DNA from 2 places in the Pseudomonas moorei genome. Region 1 is predicted to be linked to the other one. Evidence: riboswitches for the same ligand, from Rfam matches in the RefSeq annotation. Region 1 holds a riboswitch; the other holds the start of a gene.

Region 1 (7,133 bases):
GCCGGCGCCCAGGCCGATCAGCACGTCCAGTGGCAGGCGACCGCTGCTGGCTTCGATGACCTTGACCGCTGGCGGCAACTCTTCGGCGACTTCCAGGCGGACGCGGGCCAGGTCTTCCGGGCTGATCAGGTCAGCCTTGTTGAGGATCACCAGATCAGCGCTGGACAACTGGTCGGCGAACAGCTCGTGCAGCGGCGATTCGTGATCCAGGTTCGGGTCGAGTTTGCGCTGGGCATCCACCTGATCCGGGAACGCGGCGAAAGTGCCGGCGGCCACGGCCGGGCTGTCGACCACGGTGATCACCGCGTCGACGGTGCAGGCGCTGCGGATTTCCGGCCACTGAAAAGCCTGGACCAGCGGCTTTGGCAGGGCCAGGCCCGAGGTTTCGATGAGGATATGGTCAAGATCGCCGCGACGGGCGACCAGTTCGCGCATCACCGGAAAGAACTCTTCCTGAACGGTGCAGCACAGGCAGCCGTTGGCCAGTTCGTAGACCCGGCCATTGGCTTCTTCTTCGGTGCAACCGATGGAGCACTGTTTGAGGATTTCACCGTCGATGCCCAGTTCGCCGAACTCGTTGACGATCACCGCAATGCGGCGCCCCTGAGCGTTGTCGAGCATGTGCCGCAGCAAGGTGGTTTTGCCCGAGCCGAGGAAGCCGGTAACGATGGTGACGGGGAGTTTGGCCAGTGTTTTCATCGAATGCCCTTTGGCAAGGTGGCGGGCATACGGGACGAGTACCGGCAACGCCTGTGCGCGCCGGAAGCGTTCGCCACCGGATCACCCCGCCCGGTTGTAGTGAGAAACTGTATCGAGGCAGGTCTCCTGGCTGACGGTGTGCCAGTCGCTTGACTGGCGTTGGCTGCGCCTTCCCGCGGGCTCAGGACTTGAGCGTGCAGTGGCGTGGCAGCGAACATCACCGTTCACAGTTGCGGGGGCAGCCGCGGCTTCGACCGCGTTCCCTTCTTAGCTTCGACAAACGCCGAAGAACCTCGAAAGCGCAAGGCTACGCATCGTATTGGGGCGGGTCAATGTTCATGCTGAGTTCTACAGCGCCTCAACGCCGTCATCGCGAGCAACTGCGCCCCGAGTTGAGAACGCTTGCCAATTGACGCCCCACCCTTGCCCATGCTCTCCTACACGCCTTGTTACGGGTGCCCTTCACAGGGTGAAACGGGAAACCGGTGAATCATGTGCTTTACTCTTAAGCCATGTCAGTCCGGTGCTGCCCCCGCAACGGTAAGCGAGCGAAGCGTCAGATCCACTGTGCCCGTGCGGCATGGGAAGGTGATGCTTGCAGGTTCAGGCGATAGCCAACACCCCTCGTGAGCCCGGAGACCGGCCCGCAACACAAAGTGAACCTTACAATCACTGAATGACAACCCGCGGTGGGCGGGCGCTGTTCGAACCTCTGCGCGCTCGCTCGTGCAGGGATTTGCATGCGCTCTCATTCCCCGCTGACAGAACTGAGGGAAGCGCCATGTCGATCATCAGCACCACCGACCACAGCACCACCACGAGCAGCACCACAACCCTGACTCAACGCCTGACCGCCGCCGTTTGTGCGTCGATCCTCGGCGCGTGCCTTGTGTATTTCGCCGGTTTCTCGCACATCGAAGCGATTCACAACGCCGCTCACGATACCCGTCACAGCGCCGCCTTCCCGTGCCATTGAGACCCGCCGACATGATCAAGCGTATCGCGCAAACCGCAGGCTTCACGGGGTTGCTGGCCGCCCTGCTGCTGACTCTGCTGCAAAGTTTCTGGGTCGCTCCGCTGATTTTGCAGGCCGAAACCTACGAAAAAGCGGAACCTGCGTCGGTCGAAATGCATGAACACGCCGCTCACACCCACGATGCCGAAGCCTGGGAGCCGGAAAACGGCTGGCAACGCGTGTTGTCGACCACCGGCGGCAATCTGGTGGTGGCTGTCGGTTTCGCCCTGATGCTCGCCGGCCTGTACACCTTGCGCGCGCCGACCAAAACCTCACAGGGGCTGCTCTGGGGCTTGGCCGGTTACGCGACCTTCGTGCTCGCGCCGACCCTCGGCCTGCCGCCTGAACTGCCAGGCACCGCCGCTGCCGATCTGGCGCAACGGCAAACCTGGTGGATTGGCACTGCCGCCTCAACCGCGGTCGGCATCGCATTGATCGTGTTCAGCCGCCACTGGCTGATGAAAGTCCTGGGTGCAGCCATCATTGCCGTCCCCCACGTGATTGGCGCGCCGCAGCCGGAAGTGCACTCGATGCTAGCACCGCAAGCACTGGAAACCCAATTCAAAATTGCTTCGCAGTTGACCAACGTCGCATTCTGGCTGGCCCTGGGCCTGATCAGCGCCTGGCTGTTCCGCCGCAAGCTCGATGACCAATACCACGCATGACCGATACCGGCACAGCGCCGACCCTGGTGGTCGGCCTGGGCTGCCAACGAGGCTGCCCCGTCAGTACTTTGCGGGCGCTGCTTGATCAGGCGTTGCAAGCGCATCAGATCGGACTGCATCAGATCAAGGCCCTGGCGAGTATTGATTTGAAGCGCGACGAACCAGCCCTTGTCGAACTGGCCGAGCAACTCTCACTGCCATTGACGTATTTCAGCAGCGCCCAGTTGGCCGGCTATGAGCCTCAACTCAGTCATCATTCGCAGATCGCCTTCGAGCGTACCGGCTGCTACGGTGTCGCGGAAAGTGCCGCCCTGGCCCTGGCCGAACAGTTGACCCAGACGCCGGCCAAGTTGCTGATTACCCGGCAAAAATATGCCCAGGCCACCCTGGCATTGGCCAGCTCGACGTAAAATCCCGATAATCCGCGCGTTCAATCATGAGCAATCTTCATCTGGCGCCCTGCCCAGCCCCCTTTTCCCACAGGAATCGACGATGACCGTCTACTTCATTGGCGCAGGTCCAGGCGACCCCGAGCTGATCACCGTCAAAGGCCAGCGGCTGATTCGTAGCTGCCCGGTGATCATCTACGCCGGTTCGCTGGTGCCCGCCGCTGTGCTGCAGGGCCATTGCGCCGAACAGGTGGTCAACAGCGCCGAACTGCACCTGGAACAGATCATCGACCTGATCAAGGCCGCCGATGCCAAGGGTCAAGACGTGGCACGCGTGCATTCCGGCGACCCGAGCCTCTACGGCGCGATCGGTGAGCAGATTCGCTATCTGCGCGAACTCGGCATTGCCTTTGAAATCATTCCCGGGGTCACCGCTACGGCGGCCTGCGCGGCGCTTTTGGGGGCGGAACTGACCCTGCCCGATGTCTCACAAAGCGTAATCCTGACCCGCTATGCCGACAAAACGGTGATGCCGGCCGGCGAAGAATTGGCCAGCCTGGCGCAACATGGGGCAACCATGGCGATTCATCTGGGGGTCAATCATCTGGAAAAAATCCTGGCCGAATTACTGCCACATTACGGCGCGGACTGTCCGATCGCGGTGATTCATCGGGCAACCTGGCCGGATCAGGACTGGGTGGTAGGGACGCTGGAGAACATTGCCGGGAAGGTTCAGGCCAAGGGGTTTCGGCGCACGGCATTGATTCTGGTGGGACGGGTGCTGGGCAGTGACCATTTCAGCGAGTCGTCGCTGTATCGCGCCGGCCATGCGCATTTGTACCGCCCCTAAAGCACTTGTGGCGAGGGCGCTTGCTCCCGCTGGACCGCGAAGCGGTCCCAACATCAGCCAAGGCATTCATCTAGGAAAAATGCATCGGCTGTATTGTGATGGCTACGCCATCAAACGGGAGCAAGCTCCCTCGCCACAGCGCCGTCTTTTTTCGCAGCGAACGCCTTAGTAGTAGGCGTTTTCTTTCTGCGTATGGTCGGTCACGTCACGAACACCCTTGAGCTCAGGTATACGCTCAAGCAGGGTGCGCTCAATGCCTTCCTTCAGGGTGACGTCCGCCTGGCCGCAGCCCTGGCAACCGCCGCCGAACTGGAGAACGGCGATGCCGTCTTCAACCACATCGATCAGGCTGACCTGACCGCCGTGGCTGGCCAGCCCCGGGTTGATCTCGGTTTGCAGGTAATAGTTGATGCGCTCGTTGATCGGGCTGTCGGCATTGACCATCGGAACTTTGGCGTTTGGCGCCTTGATGGTCAGCTGGCCGCCCATGCGGTCGGTGGCGTAGTCGACGACCGCATCGTCCAGGAAAGCTTCGCTGAACGAATCGATGTAAGCGGTGAAGCTTTTCAGCCCCAGAGCGGTGTCTTCAGGTTTTTCTTCGCCCGGCTTGCAGTAGGCAATGCAGGTTTCGGCGTACTGGGTGCCAGGCTGGGTGATAAAGATGCGGATGCCGATGCCCGGGGTGTTCTGCTTGGAGAGCAGATCAGCCAGATAATCATGGGCGGCGTCGGTGATGGTTATAGCGGTCATGGAAACTCCTCGCAGGCTTGGGCGCAGTTTACGCCAATCATCGCGCCGGACAAAGTCCTAGTATTTTTGTCGGGAAAGAACCGAAGCCACCTCGCTCTCCGGTTCGCCGTCATTCCATACTTTAAGCCACCGATAGCTGCATTTTTCCACCCATTCGTAGCTTAGCCATGATCCCGACCCGATGATGGCAGAACAAACCGCGATCATCACATAGGAACAGTCTGTTGCGCTCGGGAAAGGATTTCGACATGGCGCCTAAAGCGTCCGGCATCGGCCCATCGTGTCAAAGGTTGATCAAAGGTTCTCGTAGCGGTTCATGTCCAGCACGCCCTCTTCCACCGGATCGGTTTCGTGGATGTAGCGGCTCAGGTCATGGAAGTACTCCCAGAACTGCGGGTGACTGCGCCTTACACCCCAGCGCTCGACAATCTTCTCGAAGCTGTCGGCGTCCCTGGCGTTTTCCATGGCGTCGACAAAGGCCGGGACTTGCTCGGCGGGAATGTTGAACATGAAGTTCGGGTAGCTGCTCATGACCCCCGGATAAATGGTGAGCGTGTCGAGCCCCGGCTGATAGCGCAGCGACTCGCCCAGCAGGAACGCCACATTGCTGTGCGCCCGGTTGCGCAGCAGGCTGTAGACCACACGCTGGCCGCTCGCGGCCTCGACGCGCAACATGGTCGCTTCGGGCAATTGGTCGATGACCTTGAGTCCGGCCGCCGGGCGTGAAGCCAGGCGACTCAAGGCCTGTTCGGCGCCTTGCAGGTCCGGGTCGATGTTGGGTCGCGAGCAGTAGGCACCGTCACAGCGATTGATCGGGTCCGGATTGGCGTTGAGCTCGCCATAGCGCGCCAGCAACTGCATGGCGAAATCGCGCTTGGGGTCATCTGGATCGAGTTTCAGCGCCGTCGGCGTGTCGTCGTCGATCGATTCGTAGTCCAGCCACATCTTGAATTTGCCACTGCTCTGGTACCAGTCATCCAGGTAACGGTCGCGGGAATTGGCCGGCATCAGGCGCAGGAAGTTCTGCTCGGCGCCATTGCGAATCAGGTCGAAATACAGGCGCGTCTGGGCTTGATGCGAGACGTTGCCGAACACGTCGAAATTCACCGCCAACTGATAGTACGTGCGCTCCAGCAACGGGAAGTCGAACAGCCAGATGGTTTGCGGCACGTCACCGATCAGGCCCTTGGTCACCGAAGCACTGTCGAAATGGCGAAAGATGCTCAACAACGCGTTGTCATTACCGGCCCACAGGCTCGACCAACTCGGCGGCGGCAGTTCGGCGTAGCTTTCCCGGCGCAGGGCTTCGTACTCGTTACGCTTGTCGCGGTAGTCGTGCCAAAGGCTCAGGACACTGCCCACGTCGTCGTTCTGCCCGGGCATTGCCAACAAAGGCGTCGCCTGGCCGCGGTAGTTCGGGTCGGTGATGTAGAGGTCGTGTTCCGGGGCCTGGAACAATGCCCAGAAATTATCGCGAATCACATCCGTGGCAATCTGCCCCCGGCAGACCGGACCGCGAATAAAGGTGCGAACGAAATACTCGGCGTTATCGAGCATGAACTGATAACGCGCCTGGGCCGGGATGGCTTCGAACGTGGTAAACGGATTGGCCCGGCGTTCCGGCCCGTAGCCCGGTAGCGCGTTGACCTGCCAGTTGCCGTTGTAGAACAGGCTCTTTATGCGCGCCATCTTCGCCGCACTCAGCGGATAGGTGATGTGGGTCTTGTGCACGATCACGCCCTGCACCGGCCACAGGCGGTAATAGAACTGACTGCCGGGATCGTCATTCGGTCGGCGGGTATTGATCAGGTCGATAGGCTGGCCGCTCGGCGTACGCGAACGCACCCACTGGAAGAAATGCCCGGGTTCGCCGTCCTTGAAATAGAGGTGAGCAAGAAACCAGTGCTCGAACAACCAGCGCCCCACCAGACTTTGCCGTGCACCCGGCGCATTGAGCAGGTTCTCCCATTGCATCACCTGAAAGGCCTCGTTCGCGCTGGGCTCCAGGCCTTGCTCATCAATGGGCGCGCCGGAGGCTAGCCAGCGTTGCAAGGTCTGATATTGCTGATCGGTCAGGCCGGTAACGGCCAGCGGCATGCCCTGTTTCGGGTGGGAGCCGGCATAACCATCGAACTCCGCCGGCATGGCACACATGTTTTCCCGGTTCAGCCCAAGGACAATGTCGTCGGGCAACCTGGCATAGGGCTGCATGGGCGCCTGATGGCCCAATTCGAGCATCCGCGCCATCAGCGCGGCCTGACTGCCCTGGGCGTCAAGTACCGAATAGAAGCCCTTTTGCTGCCAGGCACGTTTGCCGAAGGCGTCATAAAACAACCGGGTCGGCGCGGCGGCCTGACTGCGATTACCGTCATAAACCAGGGATTTGTTCGCACCGCGAGCGGCGCCCTCGCCGCTGGCCAGGTTGAGTTGGCAGGGAGAGTCATAGCAGGCGTGGCAGGCCACGCACTTTTCAGTGAAGATCGGTTGAATGTCGCGAGTGTAGGAAATGCCCGTAGAAACAGCGGGACTTTGCGCTACGGCGCCCCAGCTTATAAACAGCAATGCAATGCTGATGACGACGCGATACGACATGTCCCTGGTCCCGATCGTTAAAAAACGCCGCGATTCTACCGGTCCGGCCGCCCTGCCAACATGAGCGATATTCACGTTAAATCCGGACATGCTCCAAAAGCGCACAGGTTTGCTATTATCCCGGGCCTTCGTCATGGCCTTACCGAGTAGTCCAAATGTCCGATCGCAGCGTT
Region 2 (7,133 bases), 1.9 Mb from region 1:
CATGGCTTTTTCTTCGTTATTGAGGAAGCCCGTGAGTACGTCCACCGGCTGCCCGCTGGGTTTACCGGCGCTGAACGGTACGAAGATCACCTTGTAGCCACTGTGTGGCTTGCGGTTCCATGAGCCATGCTGGCCGACGAAGGCGCCTTCGGTGAATGGCGCCGGCAACCGGCTGCCTTCGGCAAATGTCAGGCCCAGTGACGCCGTGTGCGGGCCGACTGCATAGTCCGGCGCGATCGCCTTGGCCACCAGGTCCGGGTTCTGCGGTTCGACGCGAACGTCGACATGCTGGCCGTAGTAGCTGAACGGCCAGCCATAGAACGCGCCGTCCTTGACCGAGGTGATGTAGTCCGGCACCAGATCACTACCGATTTCATCGCGCTCATTGACCGCTGTCCACAGTGCGCCGCTTTGCGGCTCCCAGGACAGGCCATTGGGGTTGCGCAAGCCCGAGGCAAAGATCCGGTGGTTGCCGGTGGCGCGATCCACTTCCCAGATCGCCGCGCGACCTTCTTCCTTGTCCATGCCGTTTTCGGCGACGTTGCTGTTCGAACCCACCGTGACGTACAGCTTGCTGCCGTCCTTGCTGGCGATGACGTTTTTGGTCCAGTGGTGATTCAGCGTACCGCCGGGCAGGTCGAGCACTTTGACCGGTGGCGACTTGATCGCCGTATCACCGGTTTCATAGTGAAAGCGCAGCAGGCGATCGGTGTCGGCGACGTACAGGTCATTGCCGACCAGCGTCATGCCGAAGGGCGAGTTCAGGTTTTCCAGAAACACCGTGCGGGTTTCCGCGATGCCGTCGTGGTCCCGGTCGCGCAGCAGGGTGATGCGATTCGCGCTCGGCACGCCCGCACCGGCGCGGCCCATGACTTTCTTCATGACCCATCCGCGCAGGCCTGTGCCGTCATCGGGTTTGGGTGGGGCATTGGTTTCGGCGACCAGCACGTCGCCGTTGGGTAGCACATAGAGCCAGCGCGGGTGGTCGAGGTTCTCGGCGAACGCAGCGACTTGAGTGCCGGCAGCGGCGACGGGGCTCGCGCCGTCGGGCCAGCCAATCGCCGGGGCGATGTTGATCGTCGGCAGCAGCGTCTTGTTGGGTTCTGGCAACTTGGGTGACGGGCCGGTGCCGTCGGCGACTTGCAGGCTGGAGGTTTCACCGCAAGCGGCGAGCCCTCCGGCGAGCGCGATAACGAGAACGAGCTGGGGCTTGCGCATACTGATCTTCCCTGTGAATGCAGTGACCTGATCAATAGAGAAGTTTCGTTGCGCGATGGTTCAACCGTTAGCCGCGAGCTTCCTTGAGCAGCACGGCGATACCGGGGTGGTAGTGCCCCCCTTCGTTGCGCAACTTGCGGTAGGCGTAAGGGAAGTACCAGGCGACGGCGCAGGTGTGCTCTTTTTGCAGGTCGTCGACCATGTCCTGCAGTTCTTCCGGGGTGGCGCCTTGCTGGGCTTTGTGCGGTGCCACGAACAGGCAGCCGAGTTTCAGGTCGCTGGCGTAGCTGATGCGTTTGGCGTCACTGGTGATGTCCTGCAGGGCTTGCGTCAGGTTCAGGCTGTTGACCCGTGGCCAGCGTTGCGTGGCCTGTAACCAGGCGCGTGATTCAGGCGTGGCGATAAACAGATCGGCGCGGCCGTTGCGCTCGCCTTCCTCGATGTGTTTGCGCGTGGGCGATTGTTGCAGGGTCACCATTTCGGCCATCCAGGCGGCGGCGGAAAGCAGGCCGAGATTGGCTTTTTCGTCGAGCCAGTAAGGCGTTTCGTTATCGCCGCGCACGGCGTTGTAGCGGTCGATACAGTCAAACCAGCGCTCCAGCAGCGGGCGCAGGAATTCCAGCTTCGGATTGCTGATGATGATGCCTTGCATGGGGCTTACCCTTGTTATTGTGATGTGGGTTGTGGCTCTTTGATATCATTGCTTGCAGTGTGGCACAAGATTGGCGTCAGTTTATTGATCAACGGCAGTTATTCACTCGCCCGGCCGGTCTTCATTTGACGCTCCACCCCCAACCCTCTAACCTTCGCGGCTTGTTTCAGGTGCTCTGTGGCTTGGGTCGACAGAGTGAAACAGGGAAGCCGGTGAGTGGACGCTTCGAGCACGAAGGCCGCGATCCCGGCGCTGCCCCCGCAACGGTAAATGAGTGAAGACTGTGCCTTGAGCCACTGTGCCGAGTATCGACACGGGAAGGCGCACAGTCAGGCCAACGCCGCTCATGAGCCCGGAGACCGGCCTGATCCATCCAAGCGGCGTCACGGTGGGCGATGCCAGGCTTCTTGCCGTCTTTTCTTGTGCCCGCCCGCCGTTATCCTGCCTCAACGGAGAGCTCTCCCATGACTGATACCCCTGATCGTGACGAACGTCATCTGGCGCGCATGCTGCGCAAAAAAGCCGTGATCGATGAGCGCATCGCCAACTCCCCGAACGAATGCGGCCTGCTGCTGGTACTCACCGGCAACGGCAAGGGCAAGAGCAGCTCGGCGTTCGGCATGCTGGCCCGGTCGATGGGCCATGGCATGCAGTGCGGTGTGGTTCAGTTCATCAAGGGGCGCAATAGCACGGGTGAGGAGCTGTTCTTCCGGCGCTTCCCGGAGCAGGTGCGTTTTCATGTGATGGGCGAGGGCTTCACCTGGGAAACCCAGGATCGCCAGCGCGACATCGCCGCCGCCGAAGCGGCCTGGGCGGTTTCGCAACAGTTGCTGCGCGACCCCTCCATCGGCCTGGTGGTGCTGGATGAGTTGAACATCGCCCTCAAGCACGGCTACCTCGATCTCGATCAGGTGCTCGGCGATCTGCAGGCACGCCCGCCGATGCAACATGTGGTGGTTACCGGCCGTGGCGCCAAGCCGGAGATGATCGAGCTGGCCGACACCGTCACCGAAATGGGCATGATCAAGCACGCCTTCCAGGCCGGTATCAAGGCGCAAAAAGGCGTCGAGCTGTGAGTCGTATTGTATGAATAGCCCTCGTCAATGCCCGGCGGTGCTGATTGCCGCGCCGGCCTCCGGTCAGGGCAAGACCACCGTCACCGCTGCGTTGGCCCGTTTGCATCGCAATCAGGGGCGCAAGGTTCGCGTGTTCAAATGTGGCCCGGACTTTCTCGACCCGATGATTCTGGAGCGCGCCAGCGGTGCGCCGGTGTATCAACTGGACATGTGGATGGTGGGCGAGCAGGAGAGTCGTCGGCTGTTGTGGGAGGCCGCGGGTGAAGCGGACCTGATCCTCATCGAAGGTGTCATGGGCCTGTTTGACGGCACGCCGTCCAGTGCCGACCTGGCGCGGCACTTCGGTGTGCCGGTGCTGGGGGTGATCGACGGCACTGCCATGGCCCAGACCTTTGGTGCCCTGGCCCTGGGGCTGGCGCGCTATCAACCCGACTTGCCATTTGCCGGTGTCCTGGCCAACCGCGTGGGCACCCTGCGTCACGCGCAATTGCTTGAGGGCAGCCTGACCGAAGGCCTGCGTTGGTACGGCGCGTTGTCCCGTGAAACCGGAATCGAATTGCCGAGTCGTCACCTCGGACTGGTGCAGGCCAGCGAGTTGAACGATCTTGATCTGCGCCTCGATGCGGCGGCCGATGCCCTGGCCAGCAGTTGCGAGGTGGCGCTACCGCCGGCCGTGGAATTCGCGGCCCCGGATGTCATCGCTGCCGATCCCTTGCTGGCCGGTGTGCGCATTGCTGTGGCCCGTGACGAAGCCTTTGCCTTTACCTATGGCGCAAGCCTGGATTTGCTGCGGGCCATGGGCGCCGAGCTGGCGTTTTTCTCGCCGATCCGTGACACCGGTTTGCCCGAGGCAGACAGCCTCTATCTGCCGGGTGGTTATCCCGAACTGCACCATGTGGCGTTGTCGCAAAACACCTCGATGTTGAACGCGATCCGCGCGCACCACGAAGCGGGCAAGCCGTTGCTCGCCGAATGTGGCGGCATGCTGTATCTGCTCGATTCGCTGACCGATGTCGAGGGTTCGCGTGCAGAACTGGTCGGCTTGCTGGCCGGTGATGCGGTGATGCAAAAGCGTCTGGCGGCGCTGGCGCTACAGGCTGTCGAATTGCCGGAAGGGTCGCTGCGCGGGCACACCTATCATCATTCGCTGACCACCACTGAGCTTGTACCGATTGCCCGAGGCTTGAGCCCCAATGGCGGGCGCGGGGCGGAGGCGGTTTATCGTGAGGGACGGATGACAGCCTCTTATGTGCATTTCTATTTTCCGTCCAATCCGACGGCTGTAGCCGCATTGTTTGCACCCGATCTTGAGGACGCCTTCGCCGGCAAGCCGGCTCCTGCAGTTGATCACCTGAACCCTGTAGGCGCTGGCTTGCCAGCGAAGAGGCCATGACCGACAACGCATTCACCGAAGCCGAACGCGCAGCGGTTTACCGCGCCATCGGCGAACGTCGCGACATGCGTCACTTCAGTGGCGGTACGGTCGAGCCCGAATTGCTGCGGCGGTTGCTCGAAGCCGCGCACCAGGCGCCGAGTGTCGGCTTGATGCAGCCCTGGCGGTTCATCCGCATCAGCGACCGAACCCTGCGCGGCCAGATCCAGGAACTGGTGGAGCAAGAGCGCATTCGCACCGCCGAAGCCCTCGGCGAACGCACCGACGAATTCATGCAGCTCAAGGTCGAAGGCATCAGTGATTGCGCCGAGGTGTTGGTGGCGGCGCTGATGGACGATCGCGAGCGGCATATTTTCGGTCGTCGCACCTTGCCGGAAATGGACATGGCGTCGTTGTCCTGCGCGATCCAGAACCTGTGGCTGGCGGCCCGGGCCGAAGGTTTGGGCATGGGCTGGGTTTCGCTGTTCGAACCGCAAGCCCTGGCCGATTTGCTCTGCTTGCCCTCCGGGGCCAAGCCACTGGCCGTTTTGTGCCTGGGACCGGTCAAGGAATTCTACCCGGCGCCGATGCTGGTTCTGGAAGGGTGGGCGCAGGCGCGTCCGCTAAGTGAACTGCTGTACGAAAATTATTGGGGAGTGCGCCAATGAGTGTGGCGTTGTTGAGTGTCGCCGCTGTGGCGCTGGATGCGCTGCTGGGTGAACCCAAGCGCTGGCATCCGCTGGTGGCGTTCGGCCGGTTTGCCGAGCGTATCGAGCAGCGTTTCAACGCGGGTGGTCGCGGCTGGCGCAGTCACGGGTTCACCGCGTGGGTGATCGCGGTGTTGCCATTGACCTTGTTGGCCACGGCATTTTCCTGGGCGCCTTATGTGGGCTGGATGGTCGAGATTCTCGCGCTGTATTGCGCCCTCGGCATGCGCAGCCTGGGCGAACACGTCGAGCCCGTGGCCAAGGCCTTGCGCAGCGATGATCTGGATGCGGCGCGTACGCGCGTCAGTTACCTGGTCAGCCGCAAGACCAGCGAACTGGATAAAACCGAAGTGGCCCGTGCGGCCACCGAATCGGTGCTGGAGAACGGCAGTGACGCGGTGTTTGCCGCACTGTTCTGGTTTGCCGTGGCCGGCGCGCCAGGCGTGGTGCTCTACCGTTTGAGCAACACCCTGGACGCCATGTGGGGCTATCGCAACGAGCGCTTCGAGCGTTTCGGCTGGGCGGCAGCCAGGATCGATGATGTGCTCAATTTCATTCCTGCGCGTCTGGTGGCGTTGACTTACGCCTTGCTGGGCAAAACCCGACTGGCCCTCAAATGCTGGCGGACCCAGGGTCCGACCTGGGACAGCCCGAACGCCGGTCCGGTAATGGCCGCGGGGGCCGGTGCGCTGGGTGTCGAGTTGGGTGGGGCGGCGATCTATCACGGTGAACTGCATCAACGTCCGCAACTGGGCGAAGGCCTGCCGGCGGATGCCGACTCCATCGATCGTGGCTGGCAATTGGTCCAGCGCGGGGTATGGTTATGGCTGCTGATTCTCTGCCTGGGGGCTGAATTTTATGCTTGAGCACGGTGGACGGTTGCGCAAGGCGGCGCTCGAATACGGCATCGAGGAAGCCGATTGGCTTGACCTGTCCAGCGGCCTTGCGCCCTGGCCGTTTCCCATTCCGGATATCCCCCTGCGAGCATGGGCGCGCCTGCCGGAAACCGATGACGGGCTGGAACAGGCCGCCTGCGACTACTACGGCACTCTGCAGGTGTTGCCGGTGGCCGGTTCGCAGATGGCCATCCAGTTGCTGCCGCGTCTGCGCCGGGCCGGCAAGGTCGGCGTGCTGTCCCCCTGTTACGCCGAGCATGCCGAAGCCTGGCGGCGTAACGGCTACATCGTGCGTGAAGTGCTCGAGCAGGAAGTCGACTTTTATGTCGACAGCCTCGATGTGCTGGTGGTGGTCAACCCGAACAATCCGACCGGTCTGAGCCTGACGCCCAATCGCTTGCTCGACTGGCACTCGCGGCTGGCCCAGCGCGGTGGCTGGCTGGTGGTGGATGAAGCGTTCATGGACAACACACCGCAGCTGAGCCTGGCGCCATTTTCCCATCAGGTCGGCTTGATCGTGCTGCGTTCGTTCGGCAAGTTTTTCGGTCTGGCCGGGGTGCGGCTGGGATTTGTCCTGGCCGAGCGCAAGTTGCTCAAGTTGCTCGCCGAGCAAGTGGGACCATGGGCTGTCAGCGGTCCGACCCGAGTAGTGGGCGAGGCCTGCCTGCGCGACACCAAAGGGCATGCGCTGCAGCGCAGACGGGCTGAAGAGGCCAGCGAACGTCTGGCGGCGTTACTGGAGCAACACGGTTTCAAACCTCAGGGTGGCTGTGCGTTGTTCCAGTGGCTGATCACCGAGCGCGCCGAAGAACTGCATGAGTTCATGGCCGGTCGGGGCATTTTGCTGCGCTTGTTCGCGCAAAACAGCAGCCTGCGTTTCGGTTTGCCTGGCGATGAGGCTGACTGGTCGCGTCTTGCCACGGCGTTCGAAGCTTTTGCCAGGGAATGCCAATGACAACGCTGATGGTGCAGGGCACCACATCCGACGCCGGTAAAAGCACGCTGGTGACGGCGCTGTGCCGCTGGGTCACGCGTCAGGGCGTTAGCGTGGTGCCGTTCAAACCACAGAACATGGCGCTCAACAGTGCCGTGACGGCCGACGGTGGCGAAATCGGTCGCGCGCAGGCGGTGCAAGCGCAGGCCGCCTTCCTCGAGCCGCACACCGACATGAACCCGGTGCTGCTCAAGCCCAACAGCGATACCGGCGCCCAG

What was found. A riboswitch is a leader RNA that binds a small molecule or an ion and turns the genes downstream of it on or off. The one in region 1 is predicted to bind cobalamin.
Region 2: it holds a riboswitch for cobalamin, as region 1 does, so the genes downstream of both, cobO (cob(I)yrinic acid a,c-diamide adenosyltransferase) here and ACGJAX_RS19660 (CbtB-domain containing protein) in region 1, are expected to answer to the same signal.

The regions. Positions count from the first base shown of each region.
Region 1 is NZ_AP035776.1:4,166,663-4,173,795, reverse strand. It holds gene cobW (cobalamin biosynthesis protein CobW) at 1-699, opposite strand, end outside; cobalamin riboswitch at 798-1,010, opposite strand; cobalamin riboswitch at 1,136-1,362, shown strand; gene ACGJAX_RS19660 (CbtB-domain containing protein) at 1,481-1,675, shown strand; gene ACGJAX_RS19655 (CbtA family protein) at 1,687-2,379, shown strand; gene ACGJAX_RS19650 (cobalamin biosynthesis protein) at 2,376-2,789, shown strand; gene cobM (precorrin-4 C(11)-methyltransferase) at 2,872-3,618, shown strand; gene nfuA (Fe-S biogenesis protein NfuA) at 3,784-4,368, opposite strand; gene ACGJAX_RS19635 (fatty acid cis/trans isomerase) at 4,663-6,960, opposite strand; gene metH (methionine synthase) at 7,116-7,133, shown strand, end outside.
Region 2 is NZ_AP035776.1:6,047,660-6,054,792, reverse strand. It holds gene ACGJAX_RS28210 (PQQ-dependent sugar dehydrogenase) at 1-1,218, opposite strand, end outside; gene ACGJAX_RS28205 (hypothetical protein) at 1,286-1,870, opposite strand; cobalamin riboswitch at 2,022-2,253, shown strand; gene cobO (cob(I)yrinic acid a,c-diamide adenosyltransferase) at 2,335-2,946, shown strand; gene ACGJAX_RS28195 (cobyrinate a,c-diamide synthase) at 2,957-4,339, shown strand; gene bluB (5,6-dimethylbenzimidazole synthase) at 4,336-4,986, shown strand; gene cbiB (adenosylcobinamide-phosphate synthase CbiB) at 4,983-5,891, shown strand; gene cobD (threonine-phosphate decarboxylase CobD) at 5,884-6,876, shown strand; gene ACGJAX_RS28175 (cobyric acid synthase) at 6,873-7,133, shown strand, end outside.